DNA from 3 places in the Paenibacillus sp. GCM10012306 genome. Region 1 is predicted to be linked to each of the others. Evidence: riboswitches for the same ligand, from Rfam matches in the RefSeq annotation. Region 1 holds a riboswitch; each other region holds the start of a gene.

What was found. Region 1 has a riboswitch for cyclic di-AMP ahead of ACFORK_RS17995 (C40 family peptidase). Riboswitches for the same ligand answer to the same signal wherever they lie in the genome.
Region 2: another riboswitch for cyclic di-AMP. It lies ahead of ACFORK_RS28275 (resuscitation-promoting factor); the one in region 1 lies ahead of ACFORK_RS17995 (C40 family peptidase).
Region 3: another riboswitch for cyclic di-AMP. It lies ahead of ACFORK_RS28640 (C40 family peptidase); the one in region 1 lies ahead of ACFORK_RS17995 (C40 family peptidase).

Annotation. Positions count from the first base shown of each region.
Region 1 covers NZ_JBHRYW010000008.1:81,651-87,122, reverse strand. Annotated here, with positions in the region: gene thiD (bifunctional hydroxymethylpyrimidine kinase/phosphomethylpyrimidine kinase) at 1-313, shown strand, start outside; gene ACFORK_RS18005 (winged helix-turn-helix transcriptional regulator) at 495-866, opposite strand; gene ACFORK_RS18000 (SDR family oxidoreductase) at 1,060-1,788, shown strand; gene ACFORK_RS17995 (C40 family peptidase) at 1,870-2,346, opposite strand; cyclic di-AMP (ydaO/yuaA leader) riboswitch at 2,351-2,487, opposite strand; gene ACFORK_RS17990 (hypothetical protein) at 2,974-3,606, opposite strand; gene ACFORK_RS17985 (DEAD/DEAH box helicase) at 3,807-5,472, shown strand, end outside.
Region 2 covers NZ_JBHRYW010000022.1:45,691-51,162, forward strand. Annotated here, with positions in the region: gene yabG (sporulation peptidase YabG) at 1-769, opposite strand, end outside; gene rsmA (16S rRNA (adenine(1518)-N(6)/adenine(1519)-N(6))-dimethyltransferase RsmA) at 881-1,765, opposite strand; gene rnmV (ribonuclease M5) at 1,762-2,313, opposite strand; gene ACFORK_RS28275 (resuscitation-promoting factor) at 2,487-3,668, opposite strand; cyclic di-AMP (ydaO/yuaA leader) riboswitch at 3,953-4,181, opposite strand; gene ACFORK_RS28280 (TatD family hydrolase) at 4,381-5,151, opposite strand; gene ACFORK_RS28285 (HD domain-containing protein) at 5,206-5,472, opposite strand, start outside.
Region 3 covers NZ_JBHRYW010000024.1:14,506-19,977, forward strand. Annotated here, with positions in the region: gene ACFORK_RS28625 (4a-hydroxytetrahydrobiopterin dehydratase) at 189-476, shown strand; gene ACFORK_RS28630 (c-type cytochrome) at 596-952, opposite strand; gene ACFORK_RS28635 (GNAT family N-acetyltransferase) at 1,079-1,564, opposite strand; gene ACFORK_RS28640 (C40 family peptidase) at 1,765-2,259, opposite strand; cyclic di-AMP (ydaO/yuaA leader) riboswitch at 2,264-2,405, opposite strand; gene ACFORK_RS28645 (C40 family peptidase) at 2,786-3,268, opposite strand; cyclic di-AMP (ydaO/yuaA leader) riboswitch at 3,272-3,409, opposite strand; gene ACFORK_RS28650 (hypothetical protein) at 3,618-4,445, opposite strand; gene ACFORK_RS28655 (M1 family metallopeptidase) at 4,457-5,472, opposite strand, start outside.

The sequences.
Region 1 (5,472 bases):
GATCCACGAACTGGGTGCCCGCAACGTTGTAGTCAAAGGCGGCAAGGCGCTGGATGGCTCCAAAGCGATCGACGTCTTCTTCAACGGTACAGACTACACCGTCTTTGAAGCGGATAAAATCGAACCGGCACACAACCACGGCGCAGGCTGCACCTTTGCAGCTGCGATTACCGGTGGACTCGCGAACGGCCTAACCGTGGACGATGCGGTGGCCAAGGCGAAAGACTTCGTCTCTGCGGCCATCCGCAACGGCTTCGCGTTCAACCAGTACGTAGGACCGGTCTTCCACGGCGGCTACCGTCTGGAACACTAGGTCTCGCCAGTCTGGCGAACAGTCTTGACATACAAAAGAGCAGAGCCGAGAATCTCGGTTCTGCTCTTTTTATACGGCTATAGTAAGCTGTTCAGCAGCTTTCAACTTGTTAACGAGATGTATTTACACCCTATCAAGCTAGGTGCGCTCTACAGGTTATTTTCCCCAAACTGCCGTCTTCTCAGCTCTCCTTGACAGTCTTTCCGGCATCTTCCCGTTCATTCACGAAGCTCAGATGGCTTCTGCCCCAGCCGCACATGCTGTCCAGCACCACAGCAATCGTCCTGCCATGCTCAGACAGGCTGTATTCTACGCGTGGAGGCATCTCTTGATAAAAGATCCGGTCAATGAGCCCGTCCTCCTCCAGCTCCCGTAGCTGCTTTGTGAGCGTGCCCTGGGACACGTCTGGAATTCTCCGCCGCAGCTCCCCGAACCGCTTCGTTCCGTCCACCAGCAGCATGAACAGGATCAGCGGCTTCCATTTACCCCCGATGACATCCAAGGTTGCCAGCACACCTGTCAGTCTAGGCTCCTGCGAATTTCGTTTCATCATTATCACCTCTCCTGTTCTCTCCATCATACCTGGGACACTCCTTAATTGCACGTCTCTTGCCTGGAGAATGGCAAAACATCCATTAGTACGAATTTTCGTACCGGGTACGAATAAAGTGCGTACTGGGCAGCGCTGTTATTTTACCCAATAATAGAATGGAAACCATCATACGAATAAAGGAGAACAACCTATCATGTCAACTCTTACTCTACAAAATCAGCGGGTCGTTATTATAGGAGGAAGTTCCGGAATTGGATTCGCTACAGCCAAACAAGCGGTGGAACAAGGCGCTTCCGTCGTTCTGGCAGGTCGGTCCTTGGACAAACTGGAACTAGCAAAGGAACGACTGGGCGCTGACTCCGTGGAAATATATACGCTGGACAATAAAGATGAGGAACAGCTCAAATCCTTTTTCGAGCAAGTGGGTCCATTCGATCATCTGTTCACGCCTGGTGCCAGCTATGTCAGAGGGCCGATCACGGCAAGCGCGGAAGTTGCCCGCAGCTGCTTCGACGCCAAATTCTGGCCACAATACAATGCTGTAAAATACGGTGCCCCTCACATGAACCCTAGTGGATCGGTGGTCCTAATGTCCGGCGCCTTTGGGCAAAGACCACTCACAGATGGAGCATCTTACGCTGCCTGCAATGGAGCCATCGAGAGTCTGGGCAAGGCACTAGCGGTAGAGCTCGCCCCAATTCGTGTCAATGTTATTTCCCCAGGAACGATCCACACAGAATTTAACTGGGAAGGTGCCGAACAGGCTGTTCGGGATGAATCCTACAACGCCTATGCCAAAATCAATCTGCTCGGCCGTATCGGCACAGCCGCAGAAGCCGCACATACTGTCGTCTATCTGCTGACGAACGGATACACCACCGGCAGCACCCTGTTCCCGGACGGCGGCTATATTTTACGCTAATCTTCTATACTCTAAAATAAAAGGTGTCCCGATTAGCCAGAAAACTAACTAATTCGGGACACCTTCTATGTATTTAATGGATTATTTCTGGGCAGTCATGGCCTGATAGCTTGTCTCACTCACGACACGACGTGCGGTAACATAACGTTCAGCATAATACGATTCCGACAATTTGCTGATTCGAACGCCCTTGCTGCTGGAAGAATGGGCGAACTCGCCATCACCGATATAAATGCCTGCATGAGAGATCCCGTTACCAAGAGTATTGAAAAATACCAAATCTCCGACACGAAGATCTTCTTTAGCGACAGCTGTACCAGCTTTGGCTTGGGACTGCGAGGTGCGTGGAAGATCTCCAGCATTGAACTTATTGAATATGTATAAAATAAATCCGGTGCAATCAAAACCCGCAACTGTTGTGCCTCCCCATACATAAGGAGTACCAATGAGTTGGTTTACTTCATTGTCGATCTTAGCATTAACGTTACTGGCAAATGCGGCTGGTGCTGCAGTGAATAGAATAGCGGCTCCAATTACAGAAACAATAAACTTCTTCAGAACGTTATTCTCCCTTCAAATGCCTACGGAGTTAGCTGAGGGTTCGGTTAAAGGTTTCCCTATATTCCCTTGCGTTCAGGAATAATTCACCCAGATGTGGTTCCCCCGTTTTCAACGATTGAAATTCGGCAACATTAATTAATATTTTGTAACTATTTGTATAGTAGTATAGATGCACACCTCCTGTCAATGCTATTTGCTAGATTCATAACTTTATTTGCTTCTACATTCTTTCTACATATTCATAGATTATACTGGCTTTTTTCAGTTGTTTTTCAGCTGATTTTCGATCATTTCTTCTCTATTAATCCCTCGGGGGTAGATCGTAATACAATTGTAACAAAAGGTAACATTCTTGTAATCACTGCAGATAACGCAGTATAGATGTCGGAATTGGGCGATGGAATATCTCTGACTCATTAATTAATAGAATTTCATTTGTTCATAATCTATCTCATCCATCTTCTTTTCGATAGCTTGGATTGGGGCTTTTTTCGTTTATTAGAGAATTTCCCCCTATAGTTAGACAACAGCTTGTCTTCATTTAGATAGAAAAAGGTTGGGCAGAAGATTATTCTGACCCAACCTTTTTTTGTGTATCCGCAGTCGACGGATATAGATTATTAGTTAGTTCAATAAATCCATTACTTTGTTTGCATATGCAATCCAATCCTTATTGTCAGTATTTATCTCTATCGTTGGCAGGATTGATAAACTAGATTGTTTACGTAGTTCTGATTGTGTTTGTATAAATTCATCGGCCGACTTTCTGATTTGTTCTCTTGATTTGCTTGTCCATTCATGAGGTGTTCGACTTTGCATTCTTTGTTCTACGTTGCCAGAAGAAACCGTTAATAATACACATGTAGCACCAAGGTGGAGCAGTTCATTTTCAAGTGATTCAATTTCATATAAGGAGTCGGAGGGGAAGGCCACTCTGTGATTCAGATGGAATCTTTCCAATATAAAAAATATACCTCTAGACGCCCGAGATGCATCTGGACCCAAATATGTTGACCACTCATTTAATTGTCGTAGCATACTAACCCGTTCTTTCAATATATGAAGATGTTCATCACGGCTTAAGCGTTTAAATTCTCCATGAACATTGTTTAATACTTGGGAATACTGTTCGCTCAAGACAATGATACTGCGCTCTGCTGATTCTTCTTGTGCTTGAAGTAACTTTAGAGCTTTTAGAACAGATGTTTTTCCTGCGTGTGAGTAACCCTCCAAAATAATTCCTCTTATGTGGCTCATTAAAGACCTCCAACTAACAATTATTTGAAAACTACTCTTTGAGTCCATCTATCCCTCCAGGATTTTTAATTATACACAATAAAGGTTATTTTTGGGTATTAATATTTTCAGAATAGTACACCCGGGTTATGAATCCTCTCTTTTCCGCGCATACTACTCTTACACATTCAATATGAATCACTGCGAGAGGAGAATGCCGTATGACGCAATTATTCCGTAATTCTCTGCCCGCCGGAGCGGGTCAGCCTGCGCCAGTGCTGCCTGTTCCTCTTTCTTTTAACCGCAACTGGATGCAGGATTTGGAGTCAAAGCTCGATAAAGGCGGTCCCTGGGGCGACTGGCGATTGTCACAGCTGGCCGTGCAGGGCGAAAAAGCGACTCTGGTCAGTAGCTTCGACGAATTGCAATGTATGAAGCATCTGTCCGGACTCTCCCCACTTCCCCACCAAATCGACACTGCACATAAGGTGCTATTCCAAATGTCGGGCCGGGCCATTCTCGCCGATGAGGTTGGACTTGGCAAGACGATCGAGGCTGGGCTGATCCTCAAAGAGTATCTCGTACGTGGACTTGTATCCAAGGTATTGATCCTCGTTCCGGCCTCCTTAGTGCTGCAATGGGTTCGGGAGTTGAACGCCAAATTCGGCATTTCTGCCATTGCCCAGAAGAAATCCTATTCCTGGGGTAACGACATAGTTGTCGCTTCCCTGGATACCGCCAAACGTGATCCGCATAAAGAAGTGCTGATGAACAACGAGTACGACATGCTGATTATTGACGAGGCCCACAAGCTCAAGAATAAGAAGTCAACCAATTACCAGTTCGTACAGCAGCTACGTAAAAAATACTGCCTCCTGCTTACCGCCACCCCCGTGCAGAACGACCTCGGCGAACTGTTCAATCTCATTACTTTGCTGAAGCCGGGCCAGCTGGGGAATCAAGGCGATTTTGCCACCAACTTTGTTGTTGATAAGCGTCAGCCTAAGAACGAAGAGCAGCTCCGCGGGGAGCTGTCCAAGCTGATGATCCGTAATCGCCGTGGAGAAGGCCCGGTCAATTTTACGAAGCGCAAGGTCCGTAATATTCCACTGACATTGTCGGAAGAAGAGAAGTCACTTTATGACGGGGTTACCGCTTTTGTCAAAGACCAGTATCAGGAGGCGGGCGGCAATCTCAGCAGTATGCTCTCTCTTGTCACCCTGCAGCGGGAGGTATGCAGCAGCCGGGATGCCGTCTTTATCACCTTGGTGAACCTGATCAAGAAACTGCCTGAGGACTCACCGAAGCGTGACCGGATGATGGAACTGCTCCAGACGCTTCGTACGGTAAAAGCCAATACTAAGGCGGAGAAGACGATGTCTCTAATCCGCGAAATGAACGAAAAGGTCATTGTGTTCACCGAATACCGGGCCACCCAGGAGTATCTTCTGCAATATTTTCGCGAAGGCGGGCTGCAATGCGTCACCTATTCCGGGGGCATGAACCGTGGCAAAAAAGACTGGATGATGGATCTGTTCCGTGGCCGCGCCCAGGTCATGATCGCTACAGAAGCCGGTGGCGAGGGCATCAACCTACAATTTTGCCACCATATGATCAACTTCGATCTGCCCTGGAATCCCATGCGGGTAGAGCAGCGGATCGGACGTGTCCACAGACTGGGACAACAAAATGATGTAGTGATCTATAACCTGTCGACCCAAGGCACCATTGAAGAGCATATTCTGCATCTACTGCATGAGAAGATTAATATGTTCGAGATGGTTATCGGCGGACTCGATGTCATTCTGGAAAAGTTCGAGAAGAAGGAATCGCTGGAAAAGAGTCTGTACAAGCTCATGCTGGAATCGCAAGACGAGCAGCAGCTGC
Region 2 (5,472 bases), on a different contig from region 1:
TCAGGTTAACCGTGTCCCGGACGGAGGTGAATGACGCTTTGGCTGCCACATAGACAGGGTCCAGCGCGTGAATCAGAATCCGTCCCGGCGAGCTAGCGAAGTTGGCTCCTGCACCCAGCAGCGCCTCAAAATGTGATTGGCAAGCGCCCGCAATGATAGTGAGCGAGTCGAAATTCCGTTCATACTCCCGGGCCACCCGAACTGCGGCCACGAAATTCTGTGAATTTTTGTAGCTGTTCAGGTTATAGAGATCATAAGTATGCTGCTGCTTAAGCACCCCATCATGCCCGGTAATCACCACAATATCGGGACGGACACGGGGCAGTAGCCGGTAGAGTGTATCGGCCATGGAGGACTCATGTACATGATGGCCCTCGGCAGGAATCCGCAATTGCTCATACAAGCTAAGGCTTTTATTCAAATAGGATGCATCCCCGTCCAAATGCAGCACTTTGCCTGGCACTTCAAAATAAGCCGATTCTGTAGAGGATTGATTCCACAGCCCGCCCGTACCGTTTCCACTGTGCTGTGTTTGGTCCTGACGGTCCTTGTGCAGCTGCGTCAACGATTCTTTTGCCTTTATCTGCGCTCGCTGTCCCAGCTCTGTGATCCGGGTAGGAGGCACCTGTACCAAGTCGTCCAGTGGGGAATCCGCCAGCAGACGGAATTCTGTCCCCTTGATAACGGCTCCGGTCTGTACGATGCGCTCTACTCGAAAAGTCACGTCACCGCCATAAGATTTGCGAACGACCAAGTCTCCTGAATTCATCAAAACACCACCTTTACCCCATCGTATGGGCAAAGGCCGCGGTTGGTTCATATTCCGGCGTGTTTTTAAATATCTGCCCCCAATTAAGGATGGCAACCGTTTCTATTTAGCTCAAACGACGCCTGCGGCTAAGAGAACTCCGCTGAGCCGGGCATATTCCTCCAGGCTCAGTGTCTCTCCGCGTCTGGTCGGCTCGATTCCCGCTTCGCTCAGCAGCGCCTCTAGACGCTCACGCCCCTCTCCTGGGAAGAAACGGGTCTTGAGGTTATTGGCGATCGTCTTGCGCCGCTGGGTAAAGGAGGCCTGTACCACGTCGAAGAAGTGCTTCTCATCGGCAACCTCTACCGGCGGACGCTCCCGTACCTTCAGCCGGATTACTGCCGACTCAACATTCGGCTGCGGAATGAATACGGTGTGCGGCACAATGCAGACCAGTTCTGGCTCACTGTAATACTGCACGGCAATACTAAGACTGCCATACTCTTTGCCGCCTGGGGAAGCTGCCATCCGTTCGGCAACCTCCTTCTGGATCATGACAACGATGTTATCGAGCGGCAGCTTCTCTTCCAGCAGCTTCATAAGGATCGGGGTCGTAACATAGTAAGGCAAGTTAGCAACTACGCTCACTCGATCTACGGAGGCGAAGTCCTCCTTGAACAGCTGCTGCAGATCCACCTTTAGCACATCATCATTGCGAACCTTCACATTAGGGTACGGAGACAGTACATCCTTCAGAATCGGGATTAACCGTCTATCGATTTCCACCGCTGTTACAGCACCGGCGGTTTGTGCCAGGCGCTCTGTCAACGCGCCGATTCCAGGACCGATCTCCAATGCACCAGCGGTGTCATCCAATTCAGCGGCATTTACAATTTTATCGAGAATATTCTGATCAATCAGAAAGTTCTGGCCCAGACTCTTTTTGAATGAGAACCCGTACCGCTGAATGATTTCCTTTGTCCGTTTAGGGGTTGAAACGCTCTCTTTGCCAGTCATGAAGATATGCCTCCCTGTTCAATTTGGGCGAGGGCTCCGGCAAACTCCTCCCGCGTAATGCCAAACATTGCAAGCCGCTTGAAGAGCTGCTTACCATTGCAGTACCCAATACCGAGCAGATTGCCAAGAGCCATCCGCCGCTCTGCGGCCCGGGGATGCACAAGCATCCCTGCCGCCATCAGGTCATCCAGCCCGATCAGGGCTGGTGCGCCCTCAAAGGACGTATGTACATGCGCCAGGGCGTGGCGGATTGCCTCCGGTGTAGCATTTTCCACGCCAATATCGCCTTTACGGGTCGCATCTTTCTCGGGAATGAAGGCATGCTTGCAGCCCGGCACCTTGCTTGAGACGATCTTGCGGATACGCTCTCCCGCGTGGTCCGGATCGGTTAGGATAATGACGCCCCTCCGTTCCATGGCGAGCGCTATTTTGGCAATCACCTTCTTGTCCACTGCGGAGCCGCCAGTCTCGATGGTATCAGCCTGTACCGCCCGCTTGATGGCTATCGTGTCGCTCTTGCCTTCGACAACGATCACTTCCTTAATCATAATGTTTACTCCTTCTCGTAAACACAAAAAGAAGAGGATTCGCTCCCCTTCTTTTTGGCTAAAGAATGTATAAGTGATGAGCGGTAGCTCTGCGATCATTTCATGAGCACAAGTTATTCTTAACTGCTACCCTCACTATAGCTGATTCAATGCAATTTTGCAAAAGCTCAAACTTAGTTAAGCTCCGGTTTTACAGGTCCAATCACATACACTGTACGCGACTTACGTCCGAAATTACGGGCATGGCTCAGTGAATCGTAGTAGACGTCCACCTTATTGCCTTTGATAGCGCCACCAGTATCTTCTGCACGGCGGAAGCCCAGGCCTTCGATATACACCCACCAACCGATCGGAATTACACTAGGGTCCACTGCAATCGTACGTCCTTCCGTTACGCGTGTGCCGGAGGCGGTACGGGTTCCAATACCGGGTTCTTCCGAAGAGTAAGCGGTCATCGACATGTTCTTAATTAATTTCTTGTATTCAAAATTGACACCTGATTTAGTGACGGTGTTGGTGCTCTTGGCACTGGTTTTAGTTGAAATAGAAGCATTGGCAGCTTTGGAATTAGCTGTTTTGGAAGTTGTTGTTGTTTGGGCCACTGTAACAGGTTTTGGGAGAGGCTTTGTGCCAACGGCGATAATCTTGTCTTTGGTCACCGTCTGTACTTCCTTCCCAACCATACGCATGGAAGCCAGTTCACCATCTTGATAGATCTTTTCGATGTGCTGGATCATGACGCCTGGTGCGCCCGCCTGTGCCACTCTGACTGTTCCCTTGGTAAGGGAGGGGTCTGCCGTCTTAATAACTCGATATGGCAAGTTCGTTGTCCGCTGTACAGTTTGTTTGTTGATGCGAACAATCTTGATATCCATATTGGCAGAGATGGTGGTATCTAGCGAAGGGAAAATCTTATCATGGCCTTCGAGGGCAATACCCAGCTTCTTGATGGCCTGACCGATTGTTTTCTCGGTCGTATAAAAAATCTTTTTTGCACCATCCGCAGTAAGGCTGAATGGCTGTGCACGGTTAATCACGACACGGTCGCCGTCTTTTATTTCATCACTAAGGCCTATAGATAGTTGATCATGCGGCTGCAGCGAAATTTGCTCTTTTGCTAGTGCATCACTGAGAATCGCTTCACGCGTTTCCAGAGACTGAATTTTCCCGTCTATTACTAAAGTGATCTGCTTGCTGCTTTGACCGTGTACGTACAGCAGAATGATCAGCGTGATCAAAATCGATAACACGCCGGCAAGTGAAAGTACGCGAAAATTCACTTGTTCCCACCGTAAAGCGTAAGACCTGCTGGATGATTGCGAATCATGGGATACTTCTGGTTGGAATACGCCCACTCTCTCCATCCTCCTTACATAGCCCCGTCGTCAGCTGTATACCAAGATGTCTGTAATCATTCGGACGAAACTATTCGAGATTGTCACAGGACACGCTATTTGCAATACCTTTGCGTCTCCTGCTCATGGATCGCCTGCCCGGCATAGTGCTCCCCCCACATCTGTTATATAACAGTATGCAGGGTACATTCGCATTATTCAAAATAAAAGAAGCCTAAAAAGAGTTCTATGAGGACTCTTTCGTGGCTTCTCCGATGTCAGAATACGCGGCTTATGCACGAGGTTTCCTCTCTTACTTTCGCCTACGGGGTTAGCTGTCGGGTTCGGACGAAAGAGAGACGCCCTATCTTGGGTCACCCGCTCACGGCGGTTGCCCTTAAATTCACCCCAAAGACCACGTAAAGAAATCAACTAGTGTCTGCGGCAATCTGAGCTGTACTTGATGTACTCTGCATGCGGCAAACAATATTGGTTCCCCCGTTCTCCATACAGAAGACTCAGCGAGACGATCCATGATAGCGTGAACTGTCACTATAACAACAGCTCACTGCACTGAAAAGATGATATCCTGTTTTGATGCATGTTGTAAAGGACGATTCAACCACGTTTACGCAAATATAAGGTTAAAATATTGTAATATTCGGTGGTTTTTTTGTTAAAAAAGTTTAATACATCGGCTATCCTCTATTTTTCACCGTGTTTTCTCCCGATTTCACTCAATGCCAAATCGTTCCAGCGCGTTCGCATACGTAATTTCAGCCAATTCCTCCCAAGTAATCCCTTTAATTTCTGCTGCAGCTTCTGCCACCAACTTGACATGAGCACTCTCATTTCGCTTCCCACGGAAGGGGTGTGGTGTCAGATATGGGGAGTCCGTCTCGATCAATAAACGGTCCAGCGGCGTCTGCGCCAGCACCTCTTTGGGAACCCTTGCATTCTTGAACGTTATCGGTCCTCCGAAGGATAAATGGAACCCCAAATCCAGGCACATTTTCGCTGTTTCCCAGCTACCCGAGAAGGAATGCATTACACCGCCAACCTCGTTAGCCTTCTCCTCGCGGAGAATTCGCACTACATCCTCATGGGCATCCCGATTATGAATACAGATAGGCATTTTCAGCTCACGGGCCAGTCCAATCTGCTTGCGGAAGACCTCGTGTTGCACGTCCTTAGGAGAGGTATCCCAGTAATAATCAAGGCCGATTTCACCAATGGCGACTACCTTCTTGTGACTGCACAGCGAGGCGATCCAATCCAGGTCTCCCTCTTTCATGTCGATGGCATCCACAGGATGCCATCCCACTGCTGCATAAATATAATCATACGCTTCCGCGAGCTGCATTGTGGTTGGAATCGTCTCCCGATTGAATCCGATATTGATCATTTTGCTTACACCGGCCTCCACCGCACGGGCAATCATCTGTTCGCGGTCCTCGTCGAATTGCGGAGCATCCAGATGGGTATGTGTGTCGAATAAGTACATGTACTGTTGTCCTCCCGGTCTTGATTTCTATATCTATCGATAACTATTCAGTCATTATTTGGCGAATATTTCAGCAATGGAATCAGGCAGTTTTGAAAGCGCCTTATTCAGCCTGTCTTGAGGAAAATACAGGTGATATCTTCCACGGTGAATACCGCTGATGGAACGTACAATATCAGAAACCTCCGAGATCTCTCGCAGCCGATCCTGCCGATCAAGCAGTAATATTTGGTTGCTGTCAAAACTGTCTCCCGGACGGAAAACGTCATATGGAAGATCTGTCGGAAAATCAATTTCCAGATCGTATTCGGGGTTTAGCCC
Region 3 (5,472 bases), on a different contig from region 1:
TGCCGCCCGTGGTAAAATTGACGGAGCGAAGTACTATTTACCGGGATTGAAGAATACAATTAAACCGAAAATTGTCTTTATCCTGGCACATCCCTTGGACCTCAGAAGCTAAGGGATGTTTTATTTAAACAAGCAAAGAGACAAGGCGATCGGAACTTTGCTACTAATTAAGTAAGGGAGGTAACAATGTGCTGCTTACAGAGGAAGAATTGATCGAGCAGATCGGCAAGCTGGAAGGCTGGAAGCTGGTGAAAAACACGATTACGCGCAAATATATGTTCAGCGATTATATGAAGGGCATAGCCTTTGTCGATGCGGTGGCTGCCATTGCTGAGGCTTTTGACCACCATCCACATATTACAATTGATTATAAAGCGGTCACGCTTCGCCTGACGACACATGATGAGGGCGGAATTACGCCACTGGACATTCGTGGTGCACAGGAGTTTAACGAGGCCTTTGAGAAGGCGCGCTAGCCTGTCGTGTAGTCTTTTGAGATAACATTGTATAAGAAGGCTCATAAATGCGAAAAAAGCCCGTGCAGCAGGATGTAAATCCCGGCACGGGCGTATTTGTGTAGTCTCTCAAGGGAGTTTTACTTCTTCTCAGCCAGCCATGTGGCCACGTTCGCAATCTCCTCCGGCGCCAGCTTTTCCTTGAAGGAAGGCATTTGGCCCCGTCCTTTGGTCACTATACTGTAAATCCCGGCAGCGTCATGCTGGCCACCTTCATTCTTCAAGCTGGGTCCTACCCCGCCTTGAAGCTGATCGCCATGGCAGGTGATACAATTGGCTTTCACAGTCGCTTCTGCCTTGGCGGCATCAAGCTGAATTTCAGGCATAGTAGGTTTGTTCTGTTCCGCGACCTCTTCTTTACCTGGAAGTGTGAACATTAGAACTACCGCAAAGGCACAGGCGGCAAAAAACAATCCGCTCATGATCCATTTTTGCATCCCCAATCGTCCCTTCTATGTAAGCTGCTTCCTACATTATAGCGGAAGGTGAAGCGTTATCATAGCATTTGTGGCAAAAAAATGAACGACTAAGCGATACTTGCCTAAAGTTCCTGTAACAGAGCATCATTTCTCATAGACCATACAATAAAATGGTTTACTTCCAGTAGGTGTCATTCGTTCATAAGTGTCTGTAATGGTAAAGCCGCTTTTTTGATAAGTACGAATGGCTCGCTGATTCCAGGTCAGCACCTCCAGATCAACCTCCCGCTCAGGATAGCGCCGAACTGCAGCCTGGACAATGGCCCGGACAAAGTATTGGCCCATTCCGTGACCACAGAGCTCTGGACGCATACCGACCCCCAGGCGTACCACACCTTCCATTGGGAACAGCTGTGCGAAGCCACAGAGATCGCCCTCATCGTTAAGTACAGACACATATTGCTGGCTTCGCAGCTGTGGATCGCCAAACTCAATACCAAGCTCCTCCATCTGCTTCCAAGGCATCCAGCCATATATATTGTAAGGAGGCTCATAGCTCCAGTGGCAGATGTCTTCGGCATGACTGGTCTCCATCGGTACCACATGGAATGTAACAGGTGAATGAATCATAGGGTCGTGAGACCTCCTTTCCATAGGGCAATGCTCTATAATTTAATTATATACAAAAGTCATAAGATCAGGCGCAGGAAGTCAGGAATTTGTTGTTTGATGAATTTCAGAAGGGGTAATGAAGAGTAACAGAGATGACAAAAAAGCCCTTCTCCAGATTTCAGTGAAATCGGGAAAAGGACTTACGTATGACTTATAAATTATTGTACATCGTCAAAATCTTGAGAGTCCGTGGCAAGCGCCTGATAAGCATCTGTGCTCATAATGCGTTTGGCACCCACATAACGACTAACATAATAGCTCTCACTCAGTGAGCTGATTGTTACACCGCGAGAGGATGAAGCATGGGCAAATTTGCCTTCGCCGACATAAACGCCAACGTGGGAAATGCCTTTACCACTAGTATTGAAGAATACCAGGTCGCCTGCTCTCAGTTCGTCACGGGACACCGTGGAGCCCATCTGATATTGGGAACCGGATTGGTGTGGCAGGTCAATGCCGATCTTGTTGAAGACATACATTGTAAAACCGGAGCAATCAAATCCGCTTGTAGATGTGCCACCAGATACGTACTTGGTACCAATAGCCTTGTCAATCACCTTATCCATCTTGGAATCGGCGAAAGCGCTTCCTGCTCCAACAGCTGTAAGCATCATAGAAAAGCCTAGTACTGCCGCTGCCAATTTCTTCTTCAAAAGTGTAAACCCCTTCCAATGCCTACGAGGTTAGCTTAAGGGTTCGGTTGAAGGTCCCCTATGACCCCTCTCTGAACAGGAGGTCAATTCACCCAAAGTGGTTCCCCCGTTTCCCTAATAGTTAGGGAACTCGGCATATACTGTTGATTAGAATTAGACTGCTATATGAATACATGACAAAACCTTATAAAAAGGTGACTCAATAATTACAAAAATGTTACTAAAAACTCACTGCGCTAATTGTAACAAACACAGCGTCGCTTGGCAATCATTTATAGCATATTTGTGCGCAAAAAATGTGATTTTAAGAGCGGATTCTCCCTAGTAACGCTAAAAATAGAGAACAAAACAAAATTTCCATAATTTATTGAGTTTTTTGGCGTAAAGATGATTCATCTGCTCTCTAAAGGTGTATACGTATACTATAAAATAGGAAAAACCCGGAAATCGATGATGATAACCATCAAGACTCCGGGCATAGCATAGATATGAAGTTAAATGGAATGTTCGTAGTACAGAGGTTAGTTTAGTCGTAGGCAACCGATTTATAAGCAGTTGTGCTCATGACTCGTTTGGCACCGATGTAGCGATCAGCCCAGTATTTCTGACTCAGTGAGCTAATAATGACACCGTGTGAAGACGATGATTGAGCAAATTTACCATTGCCGACGAAGATGCCTACATGAGATACACCGTTGCCAAGTGTGTTGAAGAATACGAGGTCTCCGGGCCGCATTTGACTGCGAGAGACGGAGGTACCTGCGTTATATTGCGATTGGGATGTGCGCGGCAACGAAATGCCGATGCTTTTGTATACATATGTAGTGAATCCAGAACAATCAAATCCGGCTGTGCTTGTCCCTCCAGTTTTATAGGAGGTTCCGAGGGTTTTTGTGATGACCGTGTCCATTTTGGAATCTGCTGAAGCACTGTTGGTTCCGATTCCGATGGCGAGGGCCAGGCCCAGTGTGGCTGTAACAATGATTTTCTTAAAATTCTGTCTGTTCAAAAGATGTACTCCTTCCAAGGCCTGCGAGGTTAGCTTAAGGGTTCGGTAGAAGGTCCCCTATGATCCCTCTCTTACGAGATCAATTCACCCAAAATATGGTTCCCCCACTTCCCGGTGCAAGGAATTCGGCGTTTTATGCACCCAAAGTGACGTATCGACATGATATAAACGAAGTTATTAAGAAATGCCTGCAAAAGATTACAAAGTTGTTACTAGTAGTACAGAAGCCATTGTATCAAACCCGTAACCATTTTGCAAATCGCGCTGCTGAGGATGACCAAAAAGAGTCGCCGCTCCTGTTTAACCAGGAACAGTGACTCTTCTAAATATGCCCTAAGGGGCGGAATTATTATGGAAATGCTTTACTTCTCCATAGGTCATATTGGGCCGCAATGCCCCACAATTTGAACAGTGTAGACGGGAGTGGAAGGAGTTGGCGGATTAGGAGTGCAGGTAGGCCTGGGAAGTAAATAATCCCTAAGACGTAGATCACCAAGAGCAGCAGACTGCCTGCTCCCAGCACGAGCGATACCCCAATTGCGGTGAGGAAGCACCGCAGGGCGATCAGCAGGGAGGAGAACATACCGGTCCCGGCCGTATAGCCGAATTGCATGTACAAGAGCAGCAAGCGGATAACGTATACGTAGGCGAACCAAGCCAGAACATAGGGAATGCCGTTCAGTAGCACCTTATAATCCATTAAAGACGAGAGCAGCAGTGTATATATCTTGGGTGCGAACCAGTAGACAGGCAGGAGGGAGAGTAACCACTCTACCAGGCTGAAGATCAGCACAGACAGACCATGCTTTTTCATGCCGGGAAAAAAGAACAGGCCGCGTTCTCCTGAGCGCTCCTGATGCAACTCATGCAGTAGACCCGCCCGGATCAACGGGGAAATGAGCAGTCGCAGCACGGTCAACCCCAATAACAGCCACAACCAGCGCTGTATAGCAGGGTCGGAGGTAAGGCTATGCTGGCCCTCGATGTAGAATAGCAGTCGGCCCATTCCGCTGCCTCCCGCGTTGTGGTCGGGGTAGCGCAGGAGGACTGATACTACGGCCTCCCGTACGAAACCATATATAAAATAGCCCCAGAGTAGCCGGTAGATGAATAGCAGGATCAGAATATAAGTTTGCTCCTTCATACTTTGCCAGCCGCGAATAATTGATGTTTTCAAGCCCATTCACCTCACCAGACCAGAGTTCCAAGCACAGTTTCAAGCAGTTTCGACAATGTTAGCGTCCAGCGGGAGAGGGTATCCGGCTTGATCTCCGCCAGCCTGAAATTGTTGATATGTTTGTTCTCCAGCAGCAGGGTGTGCTGGGGATCGATCTCTGCCGACAGTAGCGGGGAGCTGGAGAATAACTGGAACGATGTATTCTTTTTGCTCCCATTCCAGACTCGCTCCACGGTGTGGCCATCAGAGAAGGTAAATCTAATGGGGACATTAGCGTAGTGACTGCCCCTGTTGCTTACCTTTACGATGGATTCGTAGCCTTGGCCGGTGCCAGTATTTTCTTTGGTGTGCATCTGGATGTCGTCTATCGAGAAGTCAGGGGCTCCACCGTCGTAGATGTAAAGATCGAAATAGCTTTGCCATGATTTCTTGGTCACGTTCTCTACAACCTTTTGAAAGTCACGGGTAGAGGGATGACGGAACCGGTACTTATTCGCATAGGTGGACAGGATGGTATCCATAGTTTTAGTACCGACCTGCCGTTCGATGTCTTTCAGTACCAATTTGCCGCGGATGTACACATTTTGTGTGTAAGAGTCTGCTCCGCTGTATCTCCAGGTTTCCAGTGTGAGGGCCTCCGGAGAGGTTACCAGGCTGGCCTGAATGGGCAGATTGGCCATTACACCATACTCTTGCTCCATAAGGCGGTCTTCAGCATAGGAGGTGAAGCTCTCGTCCAGCCAGGCTTCCTCAAACTCGTTGCTGGCCATCATGCCATAGAAATATTGATGACCTATCTCGTGAACGACTGTTCGTTCCAATGAGGTGTCTGGAGAGGCCTCGGAAGCGCCGAAGGCCGTAATCAGTGTCGGATATTCCATTCCCCCAGCCCCGTTGGCGCCCTTGGGCGGAACTACTATTGAAAGAGTGGAATAAGGATATGGCCCGTACCATTTACTGAAGGCGCTTAGAGCAGCCTTAGCAGCTTGGAAATAACGCTCCTTAAGATCTTTATGCAGTGGATCCA